3 regions of the Shewanella sp. BJSY2023SW007 genome follow, and region 2 is predicted to be linked to each of the others. Evidence: predicted binding sites of a transcription regulator. Region 2 holds the regulator's gene; each other region holds the start of a gene.
What was found. Region 2 encodes FliA, which starts transcription of late flagellar genes. Its sites were predicted from a motif close to CTAAAGNTNNNNNNNNNNNNGCCGATA; they were not measured.
Positions count from the first base shown of each region.

Region 1 (6,079 bases), on a different contig from region 2:
GTAGTGGGGGAAAGCGGCGCCGGTAAATCGACGTTGGTGCGCTTGCTGTTTCGTTTTTACGATGTCAGCCAAGGGGCGATTCGGGTCGATGGTATTGATATTCGCGATATGACCCAAGATGCACTGCGCCGAGCCATTGCCATAGTGCCTCAAGACACAGTGCTGTTTAACGATACTCTGTTTGAGAATATTCGCTATGGCCGCCCCGATGCTTCGGATGCCGAAATCTGGCAGGCGATAGAGTTGGCCCACCTGAAGCAGTTTGTTGAAGCATTACCGCAGCAGGCCCAGACCAAAGTGGGTGAGAGAGGCATGAAACTCTCCGGCGGTGAAAAGCAGCGGGTGGCTATTGCCAGGGCGATATTGAAGCGCTCGCCGATACTGGTCTTTGATGAGGCTACCTCATCATTGGATAGCCGCTCTGAGAGGGCGATTCTGAAGGCGCTCGATGAAGTTGCCAAGGGCCATACCAGTCTGGTTATTGCCCATAGGTTATCGACAGTGGTGGATGCCGATAAAATCTTAGTGTTGCATCAAGGTCAGTTGGTTGAATCCGGCAGCCATGACAGCCTGCTGGCCGCCGATGGATATTACGCGCGTTTATGGCGGATCCAGCACACAAAACAGACTGATGAGTCGGTGCAAGTTCAGCATTGATTCAGCCTGACTGCCGCATACTCGAAAGTCCGAAGTCGCGTCAGCCATGGGGGCAGCACAGATGGAAAACATTGTATTGCAGGTCAATATTGAAGGAATGCAGGACAAAGTCCGTACAGATTGGAACAGTTTGGCGGATGAGCTTAAGACTCGAGGTATGGATGATGTTGCCCTCAATCAATTACATACCGAGTTACGTGCCGGTCTGAGAGTATCCACTCGCGGCCTGACTCTGTCTATGGTATCTGCGGAAACCTTTAATGCGGCGTTGGAAGGAATTATCAGTGAGTCAAGAAAGCAGGCTCAGTCGCAAGGGGAAGTGCGTAGCTGAGCCTGAGTTGATGCTATTTCTTGGTTTGGTTGCGGTCGGCTTGCCAGCCGTCGCACAGTAGGTTGAAACTATTTTTCGCTTCGTTTACCGGCGTCAGTTCAGTTATTTTACCGCCGCGATAACAGAGCATCTCTCCCTCAATCTCAATCAAACGGCTGCAATTCTTGCAGCTGAGCGATGCAGTTTTGCTCGTTTCCGGCTTGGGGACCTGACTGACAAATGTCATTTTCACTTCAAAATCCTCTGGAAGTGGCAAGTCTTGATTAGGCGCAAGATCTTACCACTTTTGTGATGCAACGCACAATCCGGCCAATGTTACGCTTCGGTGACAGCGACAAAATCGTCACTGATCGAAGTGAGCGTAGTATTTGTCCAGAGATACCGACAGGCCACTTTGGGTAACGATTCTGACGTGGCGTGGTTTGAGTTGTCTTGGGTCAGTGACCCCACAGGAGTGGGCCAGCATCCCCAGATCATGGTGCAATGCCTTGTTGTAGTTGGCGACTCGGGTGGATTTGTCTCTGGGATCCAATCCCTGTTGTAGTTTCTTGTTATGGGTGGTTATCCCGGTGGGGCAGGTATCCTTGTTGCACTGCAGCGCTTGAATACATCCCAGCGCGAACATATTCCCTCTGGCAGAGGCGGTGAAATCCGCTCCCAGCGCCAGCGCCCAGGCGACTCTGGAGGGTGTGATAAGCTTGCCAGAGGCAATCACTTTAATCCGCTGCTTCAGTCCATGCCGCCGCAGTTGTTCGACCAGCAGTGGCAAGCTCTCTTTCAGCGGCAGGCCAACGTAGTCCATCAAGGTTTGCGGCGCTGCGCCCGTACCACCATCGGCGCTGTCGAGGGTGAAGAAATCGGGAGCCGAGTCATGACCGCGTTGGTTAATCTCTTCCAGAAAATCTTCCAACCAGTGAGTATCACCCAAGACAGCCTTGATCCCTGTGGGTTTGCCTGTCACCTGCCTGACTCTGGCTATCATGTCGAGAATGTCGCCGACATGATGAAACTCGATATGACCGTTGGGACTGATGGAATCCTCTCCTGCTGGGATCCCTCTAATCGCGGCTATCTCTTCGGTTACCTTTACCCCGGGAAGAATTCCCCCCTTGCCTGGCTTGGCTCCCTGACTGAGTTTGATTTCGAACATTTTCACCTGAGAGTGAGCGGCCACTTCCCTGAGCTTGTCATCATCCAGGTGCCCTTCAGCGCTGCGAACGCCATATTTGGCAGTGCCTATCTGGAATACCAGATCGCAGTTTCCCTTGAGGTGGTGGGCGCTGAGGCCGCCTTCCCCTGTGTTGAGCCAGCATCCTGCCTGGGCTGCCCCATGGGAAAGGGCGGTAACAGCTGGGCGAGAAAGAGCACCGAAGCTCATGGCGGAAATATGGCAAATGGCGCTGGTGGCAAAGGGATGTTCGCAGTCAGGGCCGATAACCACAGGTGTTGGCGGCACAACGTCTTGATCCAGTGTTGGGAAGGCGGTGTTCATAAACAGTATGCTGCCGTTGGCTTCCAGTGGCCTGGTGGAGCCGAAGGCTATGGTGCGGTCGACATTTTTCGCCGCCCGGTAGACCCAACTACGCTCGGCACGATTGAAGGGGAGTTCTTCCCGATCGAGAGCGAAAAAGTACTGGCGGAAGAATTCGCCCATTTTCTCGAAGAAATACCGGAATCGTCCGACAACAGGGTAGTTATGCCGCACCGCCTGCTTGGTTTGCATCACATCGGCGATATACATATAAGTGATTACCAAGAGTCCTAAGCCGACGACTATTAAAAACAGGCCGGAAAAGAGTTCCAGGCCCCACATAAACCAGTTTTGCTCGCGCATCTTCTATCCTTATTGACTGCCAAAGTGGGTGGTTACCAGGCCCGTGGGCCCCTGTTCTGCCAAGGTAAGAATAAAGAGTTGATCGTATTGCTGCTCATTCAGGCTAACCAGGGGGCCACCCAGCGCCTTGATGATGGCCGGAACTGTATTGCTGTGGCCGGCGATCAGCACATTGCCTTGGCTGGCTTTGACTGCATCTGCTATGGCATTGATGTGAGCCTCCAAGCCGACTTTGGCTGGAAACACCTCAATCCTGAGTTGTTTGGCTGTTGCAATCGGTGCCAGGGTTTCCTGAGTTCGGCGAAACTCACTCGACATCAGCCTTTGCAGTTGGGTGTCCCTTAATGCCTCTGCCAGAGCTTCGGCGCGCGCCTTGCCTGCGACTGTCAGCCCGGGATCGCTTCCCTGAGCTTTTTCCGCATGCCTAACCAGGAATATGGTTTGATGGGGGGCGGCGGCCTGGGACGGCCAACTAAAAAGCACTGAAAGACAAAGCAGTAGAAAAATTCTTACCATTTTTATTTTCTATCAAATACTTAAATAACATGTGGGATCATAGCTCGAGTATCGACCTGGGTAAACAATCACTAAACTAATTGCTGAATTGGTCGATAATTAACCTGAGATACGCTTTTCATACGAGGAAACCAAGATGGAAATCCGCAATCATGGCGCTCAGGTCTCTGAGGTGGCCAAGGACAAGACTCAACAACTGGACGGTAATCATGGTAAGGCGGTATCTGAAGTCGCCGGCAGCAAGAGTGCCCGCCATATCAGCCAGCAGTTGATGAATAACGCTATTCTGGCGGCGCAGGAGGAAGTAAGCCTCAATAGCGGTAACGAACCCATGAGTCTCTTGTATCGCGCCGCGATTGAGGCCATCAATGAAGAACTGGCACCTTACATGGGGGAAAATGCCCTGCAGCAGGTGCAGGAGCAGCAGATAGATACTTCTCCCGAGGCCACGGCCGACAGAATTGTCAGCTTTGCCACTCAGTTCTTCAGTGTCTACCAGCAGCAAAACTCCAGCATGGACTTTGACAGTCAGCTGTCCGGTTTTATGGACGTTATCGGCGGCGCCATAGATCAGGGCTTTAAAGAGGCGACGGATATTCTTTCCGGACTCAAGGTGCTGGAGGGCGATATCAAGACCGGGGTGGATGAAACCTACTCTCTGGTACAACAAGGGTTGCAGTCATTCAGAGACAGCTTTACCACTGAGCAGGAATAATCGAGCTCACGTGAAACCTTTCCTGCCGATAACACCCCTCACTATGAGGGGTTTTTGTTGGCTGAATATGGGGTTATGCTGCAATAATCGTCTTGTGTTACCTAAGGAGAAGCTATGTGGACTGAAGGTCGGGTCATTGAGCGTATCGATTGGAACAGCAAGTTATTCAGCCTGAGGATAGCCGCCGAGATAGCGCCGTTTATTGCGGGCCAGTTTATTAAGCTCAGTCAGCAGAGGGATGATAAACGTATCGCCCGGGCCTATTCGCTGGTGAATGCCCCAGGGGCCGACTATCTTGAAATACTGGCGGTGGCGGTAGATCAAGGCCAGTTGTCGCCGGATCTGCAATCTTTGCAGCCGGGTGACAGTATTAGCGTGACAGACAAAGCCACCGGCTTCATGACCCTGGATGAGATCCCAAAAGGGGAATTGCAGGGGCGCCACCTGTGGTTTTTGGCAACCGGTACCGCCGTGGGGCCGTTTCTTTCCATGTTGGATACTCCTGAACCTTGGCAGCGGTTTGATAAGGTGGTTCTGGTTTACGGGGTCAGAGAAGTGCAGGATCTCGCCTATCTCGATAAGATCCGCGGCTATCAACAGGCCTATCCCGAGCAATTTGTGTTTGTGCCCAGTGTCACTCGTGAAGACTTTGACGGTGCGCTGCGTTGCCGCATCCCGGATGGCCTACAAAGCGGTGAGATAGAGGCCAAGGCCGGGCTAAGCATAAGTGCAAAGGACTCGCAATTGATGCTTTGTGGTAACCCCGGGATGATCCAGGGGGCTACGGCGGCGCTTATCGATAAAGGTTTGGCCAAAAACCTGCGCCGGGCCCCCGGACAGATAACAGTCGAAAAATACTGGTAACAGGAGAGTCTGGATGCAGCTCTATTACTCTACAGCTTCGCCTTATGCCCGCGTGGTCAGGGTCATTGCCCGCGAGCTGGGTTTGGCGTTGGATGAAAAGCTGGTCAATCCTTTCGATAACAGTGACGAGTTACTGTCGGTTAACCCCTTGGGGAAAATTCCCTGTCTGCTTTTGGACGATGGCGCCGCACTGTTCGACAGCGAAGTCATTGCCCGTTATCTGGACGCTAGATTCGGCCAGGATCGTTTCTTTGGGCCCCAAAAAAACTGGGCTTATGAGTGCCAGTTCTCACTGCTTAAAGGCGCGTTGGATAGCGCCGTTGGCCTAAGGCAGGAACAGATGCGTGAAGAGGAGGGGGTTCGTTCTCTTTTCTGGAGTGGTCGTTTCGAGCAGGCCCTGCTCAGAGCCTTGATGGAAGTGGAGCGTCAGGGAATTATCGCGAGCGGTCCACTCGATGCCAGGCAGGTACTGCTGTTGGTGCTACTCGAATACCTTGATTTTCGTCATCCGGATCTCGACTGGCGTAAAGTGGCGCCGGCCTTGGCACACTGGCTGGAATCTGCATCAATCAGGCAGAGTTTCCGAGATACTCGTCCTGGATGATTTCTCGGTAATTTGCGGTTTGGCCAAGTCCGAGTATCGCCTGCCCTTGGGGTGGGTTCTGCGGTTGGTTTCACCGAAGATGCCATAGAGGTCACGGCTCATACCATAGTCCAGTCGCCGATCGCTGAAGGGAACTCTTCTGTCTTCATGATGTTGATACTTGCAGTCGCATTGGCTGCAATTACATTCTGCCAAGGGGAGCCTGGGCGCCTCCTTCGACAGAAAACGCTTGCCTTCAAGCGCTCTTATCGCCTGGCAGGCAGTTGGCGTCAACACTATGGAGACACAGTGATATTGTTTCTCTTTGGGGACAGAGGGTCTGTCCTGCCGACGCTTTTCTGGTCTTAACCTGTGACGGAACAGAAACAAGATCAGTAGCAAAGACATGACAGCCAGCAGGATTTCCAAAATATCCAAGATACTTCCCCTCTCCATGTATAAGTTTTAAGGTTCAGTTTAGTTTAGTTTGCGACAATTTGGCCGATTCCAATCGCTTTGCTCCCAGCCACTGCCATTCTGTCTGTTTTCATTTGTACTCCCCTTGTCAGAATTTTTGCA
Region 1 covers NZ_JBKORL010000024.1:1,574-7,652, reverse strand. The annotation lists gene ACMHXE_RS04390 (ABCB family ABC transporter ATP-binding protein/permease) at 1-657, shown strand, start outside; gene ACMHXE_RS04385 (hypothetical protein) at 719-988, shown strand; gene ACMHXE_RS04380 (hypothetical protein) at 1,002-1,214, opposite strand; gene ACMHXE_RS04375 (FMN-binding glutamate synthase family protein) at 1,332-2,822, opposite strand; gene ACMHXE_RS04370 (phosphoglycerate mutase family protein) at 2,832-3,338, opposite strand; gene ACMHXE_RS04365 (DUF5610 domain-containing protein) at 3,475-4,053, shown strand; gene ACMHXE_RS04360 (ferredoxin--NADP reductase) at 4,168-4,917, shown strand; gene ACMHXE_RS04355 (glutathione S-transferase N-terminal domain-containing protein) at 4,931-5,521, shown strand; gene ACMHXE_RS04350 (hypothetical protein) at 5,483-5,938, opposite strand.
Region 1: the regulator FliA is predicted to act here: its motif matches at 3,410-3,436, upstream of ACMHXE_RS04365 (DUF5610 domain-containing protein).

Region 2 (6,079 bases):
AGTCACTAGGTCCAGATTGGCCAGCGCCTTGGACATCTCCTCGTCTTCACGGGATATCCCAAGACTGACCAGGCGATTACGCACCAATACCAGCTCACCGACCATATTCATGATCTCATCCAGACGAGCCGTATCAACCCGAACTGTGGTTTCCCCCTGCGGCACGCTGGCTGCAGCCTTGGCAGGTGTAGCCTCTTTAGCAACAGCTGGAGACTTGGCCTGAGGTTTGGCGGCGGCTTTAGGAGCCTCGACTTTGGCAGTTGCAGCTGTGACCTTTTGTGTAGCCGCTGCAGGCGCTTTGGACTGGGCTACTTGAGATGTAGAAGCTTGAGATGCCGAGGGTTGGGATACAGCAGGCTCTGAACCACTGGCTTTAGCCCCTGGACCGGCGCCTTTGCCATGTAACTCATCGAGGAGCTTTTCAAACTCATCATCGGAGATTTCATCGGCATCGACACTGGCAGATGCGGCTTCCTCAACGACTGCGCTGTTAGCTGCAGGCGCCGCGGCAAACTGCCCCTTACCATGCAACTCATCGAGCAGTCGTTCAAATTCATCGTCAGTGATGTCATCCGAAGAAGAACTTACAGAGGCGCTGTCGCTGGAGTTGGTAGCATCACTACTCGGGGCCGGAGTACTACCGGCAGAAGGTCCCTTGCCTGAACCATGCAAGGCATCCAGCAAGGCTTCAAACTCGGCTTCATCGATTTCATCTATACTGGCTGCACCGCTTTGGTTCGATGTCTCGGGGGATTGTGAAGTTGGCTCCTCAAACAGCTCCACCGCGGCGCTATCAAGCATGCCATCAAATAACTCATCAACACTCTCATCGCCGGTTTCAACTGCGGCAGGCGTTTCCGCCTGAGCCTGTTCTGAAGGCAAAGGCGCACCTGAGCTAAGCAGCTTAAGTTTCGCCAATAACACTTCATCTGCAGCTTCCTGCTCCTGACCGGACTGGGTTTGGTTGAACATGGTGTTAATCGTGTCCAACGCTTGCAGTATGATATCCATCAACTCGGAGTTGACACTGCGCTTACCGGTACGCAATAAATCGAAGGTGTTTTCTGCCTCGTGGCAGACATCCACCATGGGCCCTAACCCGAGGAATCCTGCACCGCCTTTGACCGTGTGAAATCCCCTGAAGATGGCGTTGAGCAAATCTGTATCTTCCGGATTATTTTCCAGAGATACCAGCTGTTCCTGCAACAGCTCAAGGATCTCGCCAGCTTCAATCAAAAAATCCTGGAGTATCTCTTCATCAACATCAAAGGCCATTAAATTGACTCCTAATTAGAAACCCAGACTTGATAGCAGATCATCGACTTCATCCTGACCATTCACCACGTCTTCGCGTTGCTCTGCGTTCAGTATGGGACCTTCTGCCTCTATGCTCTTATCCTCAGCGCCACAGAGATCATCCAGCGGCTGCTCACCGAACACGGTCAGCAAAGAAACCAAGCTGTTTTCCACTTCCCGCACCAGTTCTATGACCCGACGGATCATCTGTCCGGTCAAATCCTGAAAATCCTGAGCCATCAGTATCTGATTCAGTAATTCCCGCAGCCGACAAGCATCGGCTTCACTCTGTTGCATAAAGTGTTGTACGTCATGACACAGGCCCTTGAACTCATGCAAGGCCAAATCACGGCGCATCAGCTTATCCCAGGCGGGTTTGACATTTTGCAGATTGGTACTCAGAGCATCCGACAAAGGCAAGCATTCTTCGACTGCGTCCATAGTTTTGTTGGCTGCTTGCTCTGTCATATCAATGACATAGGTAAGGCGTTCTTTGGCGTCTGGGATATCAGTGTTGGCAAGCTCAATAAGGCGGCTATCTACCTGAAAATCCACTAAGGCGTTGTGCAACTGGCGGGTCAACTTACCGACTTCTTCGAACAGATCCCTTTGCAGGGGAGCCGCCAGTTCCCGCAGCAATTCGTCGGCCTTGTCCTGCTCTCCCTGACTGAGCAGGGCAACCAATTCCTGTGCCTGCTCCAAAGTCACCAGCCCGGATGTCTCTGCTTTCATTGCATCACCCCACTCAACCGAGCCGTTCGAAAATCTTATCCAATTTCTCTTTCAACGTAGCCGCGGTAAAAGGCTTAACAACATAACCATTCACGCCGGCCTGAGCCGCCGCAATAATCTGTTCACGTTTGGCTTCGGCAGTTACCATTAACACAGGGATATGTTTGAGATGCTCGTCGGCGCGAATCGCCTTGAGCAGATCGATTCCCTGCATCCCAGGCATATTCCAGTCGGTCACGACGAAGTCAAAGTCGCCCTTTTGCAGCATAGGCAGAGCTGTTGAACCATCGTCTGCTTCCTGGGTGTTATTGAACCCCAGGTCTCGCAACAAGTTCTTAATGATCCGTCTCATCGTTGAAAAGTCGTCAACGATAAGAATCTTCATATTCTTGTCCAAGGTTTCCTCCGGTGAGCTGACATACTTATAAGTTGCTCAATCATTAATTACGCTTGTGTCCAATGCTTGAGTTTGGCTTTCAGCCTCAGCATGGCCTGACTATGGATCTGGCTCACCCGGGACTCACTTACCTCAAGAATGACACCAATCTCTTTTAAATTCAGTGCTTCGTCATAATACAGCGACAAAACCAAGGCATCGCGCTCTGGCAAGCGCTTAATGGCATCGGTTAAGGCTGATTGGAATTGGCTTTGAGCCAGGCCCTCAAAAGTGTCATCTGCCGGCATATCTTCCGACATCAACACATCGGGCGCTACCCCCAAATCTTCTATTCCTATGATTTTACCGGTAGAAACATCATTGAGAATATGATGATATTCATCCAACGACATCTCCAATCGCTCGGCAATTTCACTATCACGGGCATCCCGCCCCAACTCCTGTTCAAGCTCATCCATCACCTGAGCGACTCGCCGGTTATTGCGATGAACCGAGCGCGGAACCCAGTCGCCACGGCGTATCTCATCTATCATGGCGCCACGGATGCGGATCCCGGCAAAGGTCTCAAATTTGGCGCCTTTGCTGCCATCAAACTTGGATGAAGCTTCCAGCAATCCCATCATGCCGGCCTGCAGCAGGTCATCGAGTTGAACCGATGCAGGCAGACGGGCAAGCAGATGATGGGCTATTCGTTTTACCAGCGGTGCATAATGCTCAACGATCTGTGTCTTATCGTTTAAACCTGCGTATGCAGCCGCTTTATTCACTCGTACCATCCTCTCGGTAATCTGTCCTTTGAACCAAGCGCTCAACAAAAAACTCGAGATGCCCCCCAGGTTGCTGAGGTATAGGCCAGCTCATAATCTTGTTTGCCAGTCCATGATAAGCAATACTGGCCGGAGACTTGGGATAAGCTTCCACTATCAGTTTCTGTTTCCGCACCGACTTACGCAGATTCTCGTCGAACGGGATAGTTGCCACAAGTTCAAGTGCCACATCCAAAAATCTGTCTGTTACTTTACTGAGCTTAGCAAATAACTCCATCCCTTCCCGCAAACTCCGTACCATATTTGCGACAATTTTGAAGCGGAACACACCATGCTCACGACTGAGTATCTTAATCAGCGCATAAGCATCGGTAATAGAGGTGGGTTCATCACAGACAACCACGAGTACATCCTGTGATGCACGAGAGAAGCTGAGTACCATATCCGAGATCCCGGCGGCCGTATCGACTACCAAGATATCAAACTGGGTTTTCATTTCGCTGAAGGCGCGGATAAGCCCGGCGTGCTGTGCCGCAGTCAGTTCGACCATGGCCTGGGTGCCCGAGGTGGCAGGAATAATGCCTATTCCTTTTGGGCCACGAACGATAATATCATCAAGTTCAGACTCTCCCGATAGCACATGGGACAAATTGCGTTCGGCGCGTAGGCCGAGCATCACATCCACATTAGCCAACCCTAAGTCAGCATCCAAAACCAGGACACGTTTGCCTTTTTCTGCCAGAGCAACCGCAGTATTGATGGAGACACTGGTTTTACCCACGCCCCCCTTGCCTCCGGTCACGGCAATTACTTTTACTTTTTCGTTATTTGGTTGATTCATCATTCGTAAACCGCTCGCTTGGTCCCGGGTCATAGCTTTACTCAAATGCATAGGTCATCTCTTCTGACCTGGCTTTATTATTAAAATGACTTGCTTCAGTCTTGTTCAGTATGGCCAATGCCTGCTTGGCCAAGGTCAGGGTATCGGCGACCTGCATATCCTCAGGAACCCTTTGACCATCAGTAATATAACTTAATGATAATCCACTTTGGATCAACACGCTCAACGCGGCCCCCAAAGAGACGGACTCATCAAGTTTAGTTAAAACCGCCCCCGCGAGATCAATTCGCTGGAAATGACTTACCGCCTCTTCAAGCACCCGACGTTGGCCGGTCGCCGAGAGCACCAGATAGCTACGAATAGGCAAACGGGTATTGGCGGCAAGATTATCCAGTTGTTGGTACAGGCGCATATCCCTTTGACCCATACCAGCGGTATCTATCAAAACCAGCTTCCGGCTGCGGAACTGATACAGTATCTGCTCCAACTCATTGAGGTCATGAGCTTGCTTCACCGGGCATCCCATTATTTTGCCATAAGTTGCCAATTGCTCAAAGGCTCCGATGCGATAATGGTCCATGGTAACCAACAATACGGAATCCGGGCCATGGTGGGCAATAAAACGGGCCGCCAGTTTAGCCAATGTCGTGGTTTTACCGACTCCTGTAGGGCCGACCAGGGCGACAATTCCACCCTGACGCATTAAATCATCCCCCTGATTATCAAGCAGGTTTGCCAGACTTTGCGGCAAGGCATGTCCAAGCTCAGCGCTTTGATAGTGCTGACTCAGCGATGCCAGACGCTCGGCAACTTCAGGGGAGAATTCAGCTTCCAATAATTTACGTTCCAGCATAGCGCCGACGGGATCGGTGCGGCTGCGCTGATCCGCCATTAGACTGGACAGCTGGTGCGTCAACAAGCCGCGCAGCGAAGCCAGCTCTTCACGCATGGCCTCCATCTCTTGCTGTTGCTTGGCGCTGTTGCCCTTGCTTACCCGCTCCGGTGTCTTTTCCCGCAACTGTGGTGCAGGTTTGTGCTCTTCAGTAAGCCCTTGGGCCCAAGCCGGCATCTCGAGTTCCTTGACGTTACTTTGCTGCCCAAGCTGTTCATTCAAACGGCTCTGTTGCCGCTCAAGTAAAGCTTGCAAAGAGTCGGCCACAGGCTCTGGTTTGGCTTTTCTGCTAGTGTGTACATGCCCAGCGCCGAGGGAGACTTTATCCTCTCCCAATTCCATAAAAGGCGATGCGGTTGGTGCCGCTGCTGGCTTGGGGTCGTCATAATCAACCGCTGCCACTATTTCGATGCCGCCGGTAACCTTTTTATTGGACATGATCACGGCATCTGCGCCCAGAGTCTCTTTCACCTGAGCCAGGGCTGCGCGCATATCTTTGGCAAAAAAACGTTTAATCTTCACTCTCGGTTACCCCTGTTGGCCAACGGCTGACACTATACGTATCTGTTTCTCGTCTGGGATCTCCTGATAAGAGATCACCCGCAGATTGGGAATAGTGTGCTTAACAAAACGAGACAGGGTAGAACGCAGCATGCCGGATGTCAGCAATATGGCGGGCTGACCAACCATTTCCTGCTTCTGGGCTGCGCCTGCCAGTGACTGTTGCATACGCTCTGCCAGTCCCGGCTCGATATTCGGACCTTCGCCCCCTGTCGCCTGCATTGACTGATGCAACATCTGTTCCAATTCTGGCGCCAAAGTTATGACGGGGATTTCCGGCTCAGGACCGGCTATCTCCTGCACTATCATACGTTTGAGGGCAATACGCACGGCGGCGGTCAACACCTCGGTATCATTACTTTTGGGCCCATACTCAAGCAAAGTTTGCACTATGGTACGCAGATCCCGAATCGACACCCCTTCATTAAGCAAGTTTTGCATCACTTTAACCACATTCCCCAAGGTCATCACATCGGGAATAAAACCATCGACCAATTTGGGCGAATGCTTGGCCAGCATATCCAGCAACTGTTGCACTTCTTCATAACCCAGCAGTTTGGAGGCGTTGTTGGTCAAAAGTTGGCTCAGATGAG
Region 2 covers NZ_JBKORL010000084.1:22,813-28,891, reverse strand. The annotation lists gene ACMHXE_RS14250 (chemotaxis protein CheA) at 1-1,275, opposite strand, end outside; gene ACMHXE_RS14245 (protein phosphatase CheZ) at 1,291-2,028, opposite strand; gene cheY (chemotaxis response regulator CheY) at 2,042-2,425, opposite strand; gene ACMHXE_RS14235 (RNA polymerase sigma factor FliA) at 2,473-3,192, opposite strand; gene ACMHXE_RS14230 (MinD/ParA family protein) at 3,185-4,066, opposite strand; gene flhF (flagellar biosynthesis protein FlhF) at 4,071-5,447, opposite strand; gene flhA (flagellar biosynthesis protein FlhA) at 5,454-6,079, opposite strand, start outside.

Region 3 (6,079 bases), on a different contig from region 2:
AACAAGCCGTGCAGTATGCCACTTAGCCCCACATAACCCATAAGCTGCGGGTAGCAAAGATAAAGCCCTACACCTTCAAGCAGACACAGGGCCAGGGTCAATATCAATACGCCCAGGGCGTTATAGTGTTCCTTGTGCAGATAAAGGATCACCCAAAACCCGGCGAGGTTCATCAGCAGATGCCAGAAGTTGGTGTGCAGCAGATTGCCGCTGACAAGCCGCCACAGCTCACCTTGTTCTATAGCGCTGCGGCGAAAAGCCAACAGCTCAGTGAGCGGCAGAGAATACAGCAGCAGCGCCAGGGCTGTTAACACAACACCTGAAAAATAAGCGGAGCTCGGCTTCACGCTGTCTTGGCCGCCAGTATTGCCTGGATGCTGTCCGGGCTCGCCAGATACTCATCCAATCCTTTTTGACGCAATAAACAGGCGGGGCAGGTGCCACAGCCTTTGCCAAGAATGCCGTTATAGCAGGTAAGGGTTTCATCCCTTACCAGTGGCAGTTGCTGGTATTTATCTGCCAGTGCCCAGGTTTCGGCCTTGTTGAGCCACATGAGTGGCGTAACCAAACGCAGCTGTCTGTCCATGCCTTGTACCAGCGCAGACTCCATCGCCTTGATAAAGTCATTACGGCAGTCTGGGTAGCCGGAGAAGTCGGTCTCGCAGACACCTGTGATCACGGCATCGGCGCCTATCTGATAGGCGTAGATCCCCGCCAGGGTCAGAAACAGAATATTGCGTCCGGGAACAAAAGTATTGGGCAGACCATTGTCCATCAAGTCGTTTGATACCGGAATATTGTCGCGGGTCAGGGCCGAGATGGCTAACTCATTGAGTAGAGTAACATCCAGCACCTTGTGACTGGCGGCGCCGAGTTTTTGCGCCAGTTGTTTGGCAACTTCAATCTCCTGGCGGTGGCGCTGGCCATAGTCGAAGGTGATGGCATGTACTTCATCATACTGGGCCAAGGCCTGAATAAGGCAGGTGGTGGAGTCCTGACCGCCGCTGAAAACGACTATCGCCTTGGAAATCGTTGGCTTAGTGCTTTGGATTGGCTCTGTGGTTTGCGGTGCGTTTGATTCTGATGACATAAGTGATTGATTGGATGAAGACATAAGCGTCTATTCAAAGGGATGACTCAATCGTCACAGTTTACCCTAATTTGGCCGGCTGTCAGCGCCGGCTTGGTAAAAAACGGAAAATTCGCTCATCCTTGCGCTTGGGGCTAAATTCCTCTATAAATGCCGCCCCGGCAAATATGAGGAACCCCGATGTACTACCCCGTCAACGAAGTCTTTGAAACCCTGCAGGGGGAAGGTGTGTTTACCGGCGTTCCGGCTATTTTTGTGCGTTTGCAGGGTTGCCCCGTGGGGTGTCCCTGGTGTGATACTCGCCAGACCTGGGACAAGCTTGAGCATAATCAGGTGAAACCTGCCGATGTGATCCGCACCGATGGCAGTATCGGTCGCTGGGCAGAGCATGATGCCAAGTCGTTACTGGAGGCGTTCAAACAGCAGGGATTCAATGCCAGGCATATAGTGATCACAGGGGGTGAGCCTTGTCTCTATTCACTCACTGAAATGACAGAAGCATTTAATGCCGCAGGCTTTCGCACTCAAATTGAAACCAGTGGCACCTTTGAGGTGAATTGCAGCGCAGATACCTGGGTCACAGTCTCGCCCAAGGTCGGTATGAAGAGTGGGATGCCGGTACTGCGTCAGGCGCTGGAGCGGGCAAATGAGATTAAGCATCCGGTGGCGACCGAGGCTCATATTGAGGAGCTGGATCAACTGCTGCAGGGATTGGATCTCAAAGACAAGACTATCTGCCTGCAGCCCATCAGCCAGAAGAGCCGGGCGACGGCGCTGGCGATGAAAGTCTGTATCGAACGCAACTGGCGTTTGTCTATCCAGACTCACAAGTATCTGGATATCGATTAATCCGTAGTGGTAATCGACAAAAAGCCGCATTGATGCGGCTTTTTGTTATCTGAAGCGCGTTGTTAGCAGCAGAGCTCACCCGTGGTTTCAAACAGTTTCAGTTTGTTTTGATACTGGCTGATATCCCCTATGTTGGCGGCTATCCACTCGGGGTTGTAATAAGTGTCCAGATAGCGCTCACCGGGATCGCAGATCAGGGTCACTATTGAGCCCTGGCGGTTGTCGCGTTTCATTTCGGCCGCCAGCATCAGGGCGCCATAGAGGTTGGTGCCGGTTGAGGCCCCTGTCTTGCGGCCGATGATCTGTTCCAGCCAATGGATTGTCGCCACAGAGGCAGCATCGGGGATCTTCAACATGGAGTCGACAACCCCCGGGATAAAGGAGGGCTCAACTCTGGGCCGGCCTATACCTTCAATCTTACTGCCTTGCTCACAGGTGATGGCCGCATCTCTTTGTTGAAAATAGTCATAGAACACTGAGTTATCCGGGTCGACCACACACAGCTTGGTGCAAAGCCGTTGATAGCGGATATAGCGGCCAATGGTGGCCGAAGTGCCGCCGGTACCCGGGCTCATCACAATCCACTCGGGAATAGGGAAGGGCTCGCGCTGCATCTGATCGAAAATGGCATTGGCAATATTATTGTTGCCGCGCCAGTCGGTGGCCCGCTCGGCATAGGTGAACTGATCCATATAATGGCCATTCAGCTCCCGCGCCAGCCGTTCAGACTCGGCGTAGATTTCGCTGGAGTGATTGACAAAGTGACAACGGCCGCCATAAAACTCTATCTGCTGTATCTTCTTGCGGGCGGTGGACGCTGGCATAACGGCAATAAAGGGTAGCCCCAATAGGCGGGCAAAGTAGGCCTCGGAGACAGCTGTGCTGCCGGATGAGGACTCTATGACAGGAGTATCCTGTTTGATCCAGCCGTTACACAAGGCGTACAGAAACAGTGATCTTGCCAAACGGTGCTTGAGGCTTCCGGTAGGATGGGTGCTTTCATCTTTAAGATAGATATCCACTCCGGCGACCGCCGGCAGTTCCAGTTTAATCAAATGCGTGTCGGCACTGCGCTGAAAATCGGCTTCGATTTTGGCAATTGCTTCGTTTACCCAGAGATCGGCCATTGTTGTTGTTCTTTCTTATAACAGGATGGTCTTAATCATAACCAAAGGTAATGACAATGGATAGCGAAAACTCAGGCGCATTTAGGCACAGATACAGGTTAGGTTATTGATTACTGTGGAGTTGATTAGTATAGGCGTAGATAAAACGCTTTGAGGTTTTACTAAAGAATAAAAAGAAATGGTGGAGGGAGAAGGATTCGAACCTTCGAAGGCGGAGCCGTCAGATTTACAGTCTGATCCCTTTGGCCACTCGGGAACCCCTCCACATATTTGGAGCCAGACATTGGAGTGAAAGATGGTGGAGGGAGAAGGATTCGAACCTTCGAAGGCGGAGCCGTCAGATTTACAGTCTGATCCCTTTGGCCACTCGGGAACCCCTCCACGATTTCACTTTCGTGTCTTTTTAAATTGTAGGCAAATGGTGGAGGGAGAAGGATTCGAACCTTCGAAGGCGGAGCCGTCAGATTTACAGTCTGATCCCTTTGGCCACTCGGGAACCCCTCCTCAATTGCGGCCGCCATAGTAGTCAGAAACCTTTTTCATGTAAAGCCCGATTTTAAAAAAAGGGCTAAAGTTCCTGATCATTTGGTCGATTAACTAACAACGAGTTGTTTTGTTGATGTTTTTTTATGCGTACTGATGTTTCCTTAATCAATGAACTGCAATTGGGCGAACGGCTTAATCTGGCTGTTGAGTCCCATCGCCGGGGTGAGTTTGCCCTGCTTTTGGCGTTGCTGTCTCAGGATGTGCGCGATTGGCCTCAGTTTCACCTGCACGACGATATTGCACAGGATGCTGTCCTGCGGCAGCAATTTGACTTGCCTGAGCCTCAACCTTTGCTTGGGGACTTGAGTCAGGAACCTTCCCCGGTAGACAACAGTTATCATTTTCTCAGTGACGGTGAACGTAGCTTTCAGTTGGCCCAGGCCCTGGTGCCCGAACCTTTGGTTATTCGGGGGAAGAGAGACAGCGGGATGCAGGAAGCACTGAATAATTGTGATTGGCACACAAGACTACGTACTGATGGCACCTTAAACCAACCCAAGGCGGTATTGATGGAGTTTGTTGATCAACTGTCGGAACAACGCAAACTGGCCGGTTTATATCAAACGGCGTGAGTCTTGCCTCAGTCCAGGTGTCGTCCATGGCTTATACTGATGGGTGACTCTCAGTATCGGAGACAAGAGATGAAGAGTATTGAACAGGCTCAGGCCGCCAATGTGCAGGACACTTGTGCCGAATGTGGCAGCTATGTGGATATAGGGACAGTCGTCGAAGAAGGAGACACCTTGCTTTCGTTGACTTTTCAAGGTGAGTCGGCAATGGTTGATGCCGAGGCGCTCAAGCAATTGGCCCAAGGCCGCTTCGCTGATGTCAAGGCAGAACTCAGTAGTTCAGAGCAGACAGTGACCTTGGCGCTGACTTTTTCCTGCAGTGCCGAGAAAATGATTTTTCAGTTGGAAAACGCTTTGGCATAAGCTGCACTTTTAGCCAAATGGTCAGTAGAGTTCTGGTTGTTAAACCAAAGCTGCAAAGCAAGACACAACAAGGTAAATGTAAGAAAGTATGAGTTATCTTGCTGGGTATTATGTAAAAGTGTAATCTCGCGCAGAGATATGATGGCAGGCCCGCGCATTCGGCACGGGTTTCTTTGAGCCCGAAAGGGAACCTGAGGATATGTGTGAAGCGACGTAGGTATCAGCGATTGCTGGAGTTGTTGACCAACTCGGTTGCCAAGCAGCAGGGCGATTTCGCCAAGACGGCTGAACTGGCTACAGAACTTCTGTGTCAATATCTCGATGTGCAACACGCCAGTGTCTGGTCCTGGTCCAGGGATCAGCATGTGCAGTTTGAAGTTGCCCGCTTTGGCTCGGGAAAGCCTCTTAAAACGCCGCGTCCACTACACCTCAATCAAATTCCATCTTATATCGACCAACTTAAGCAAAAACGCCATATTGACGCCAATGATGCGGTGGCTGATTGGCGTATGAGCGAGCTTGCCGAGGTTTATTTTAGCGTCAACGGTATTGCCAGTGCCCTGGATATCGCTATCAGGATCAATGGCCATATTGAAGGTGTTTTGAGCTTGGAGCGAACCTCTGCCGGGCATCACTGGAGTGATTTGGAGATCCATTTGGCCTCGCAAGTGGCTGACCAACTTGCGCTGACTTTGGCGACCCACGACGCCTACCGCAAAGACGAGTTGCTGACTCTGTTTCAGTCGGCCGCAGAACAATCGGCCCAAGTCAGTATGCTGATCAATCTGCACACAGAAGCGATTGAATATATCAACAGCGCCCATGAACAGATCACAGGTATCCCAAAAGAGAAAATGCTGGGCGCCAGTCTAAAGCAGTTGTCTTTTTTTAAACAGCAACCCAAACAGGCTGAAATGACCCTGGCCAAGGTGTTGCGTGGCGAAGCAGCGACGGGTGAAGTGATGCTCAATCGGGAGTCTGGCCAGGAATATTGGCTCAGATACCATGCCAGTCAATTTATTACCCAGCGCGGTAACCATTATGTCTTGGTCTCCAGCGAAGATTGTACCGAGCAGCATAATTATCAGGCCGAACTTGAACGCTTGGCCTGGCGTTGCAGCCTGACCGGACTATACAACCGTACCCATTTCAATCGTTTGCTCGATAGAACCTATAGCGGGCAGTTGCTGCTGGTCGATTTGATTGGTTTTAAACGCTTCAATGATACCTATGGACATGAACAGGGTGATGCCCTGCTGATTGAAGTTGCCCGCCGTCTGAAACATTTTGCTTCTCTTTATGCCGACTGCAGTATTGCCAGGGTGGGCAGCGATGAATTTGCATTGTTGCTTGATGATAGCGGCGATATCGATGTTTGTTGTCATCGCCTCTATCAACAACTGCGTAACCCTATCAATATTGGCCGTGAGCAAGTGGATCCCAAGCCGGCACTGGCGGCGGTGGACATTGCCGAAGTCGCCGAGTTGGTAGCGCCGCTGACTTGCGCCGATATTGCGCTGCAATACGCCAAGAAG
Region 3 covers NZ_JBKORL010000057.1:43,193-49,271, forward strand. The annotation lists gene rrtA (rhombosortase) at 1-314, opposite strand, end outside; gene queC (7-cyano-7-deazaguanine synthase QueC) at 344-1,090, opposite strand; gene queE (7-carboxy-7-deazaguanine synthase QueE) at 1,271-1,939, shown strand; gene ACMHXE_RS08975 (PLP-dependent cysteine synthase family protein) at 2,002-3,066, opposite strand; tRNA gene ACMHXE_RS08980 (tRNA-Tyr) at 3,246-3,330, opposite strand; tRNA gene ACMHXE_RS08985 (tRNA-Tyr) at 3,363-3,447, opposite strand; tRNA gene ACMHXE_RS08990 (tRNA-Tyr) at 3,486-3,570, opposite strand; gene ACMHXE_RS08995 (VC2046/SO_2500 family protein) at 3,696-4,184, shown strand; gene ACMHXE_RS09000 (DUF406 family protein) at 4,254-4,544, shown strand; gene ACMHXE_RS09005 (putative bifunctional diguanylate cyclase/phosphodiesterase) at 4,748-6,079, shown strand, end outside.
Region 3: the regulator FliA is predicted to act here: its motif matches at 3,635-3,661, upstream of ACMHXE_RS08995 (VC2046/SO_2500 family protein).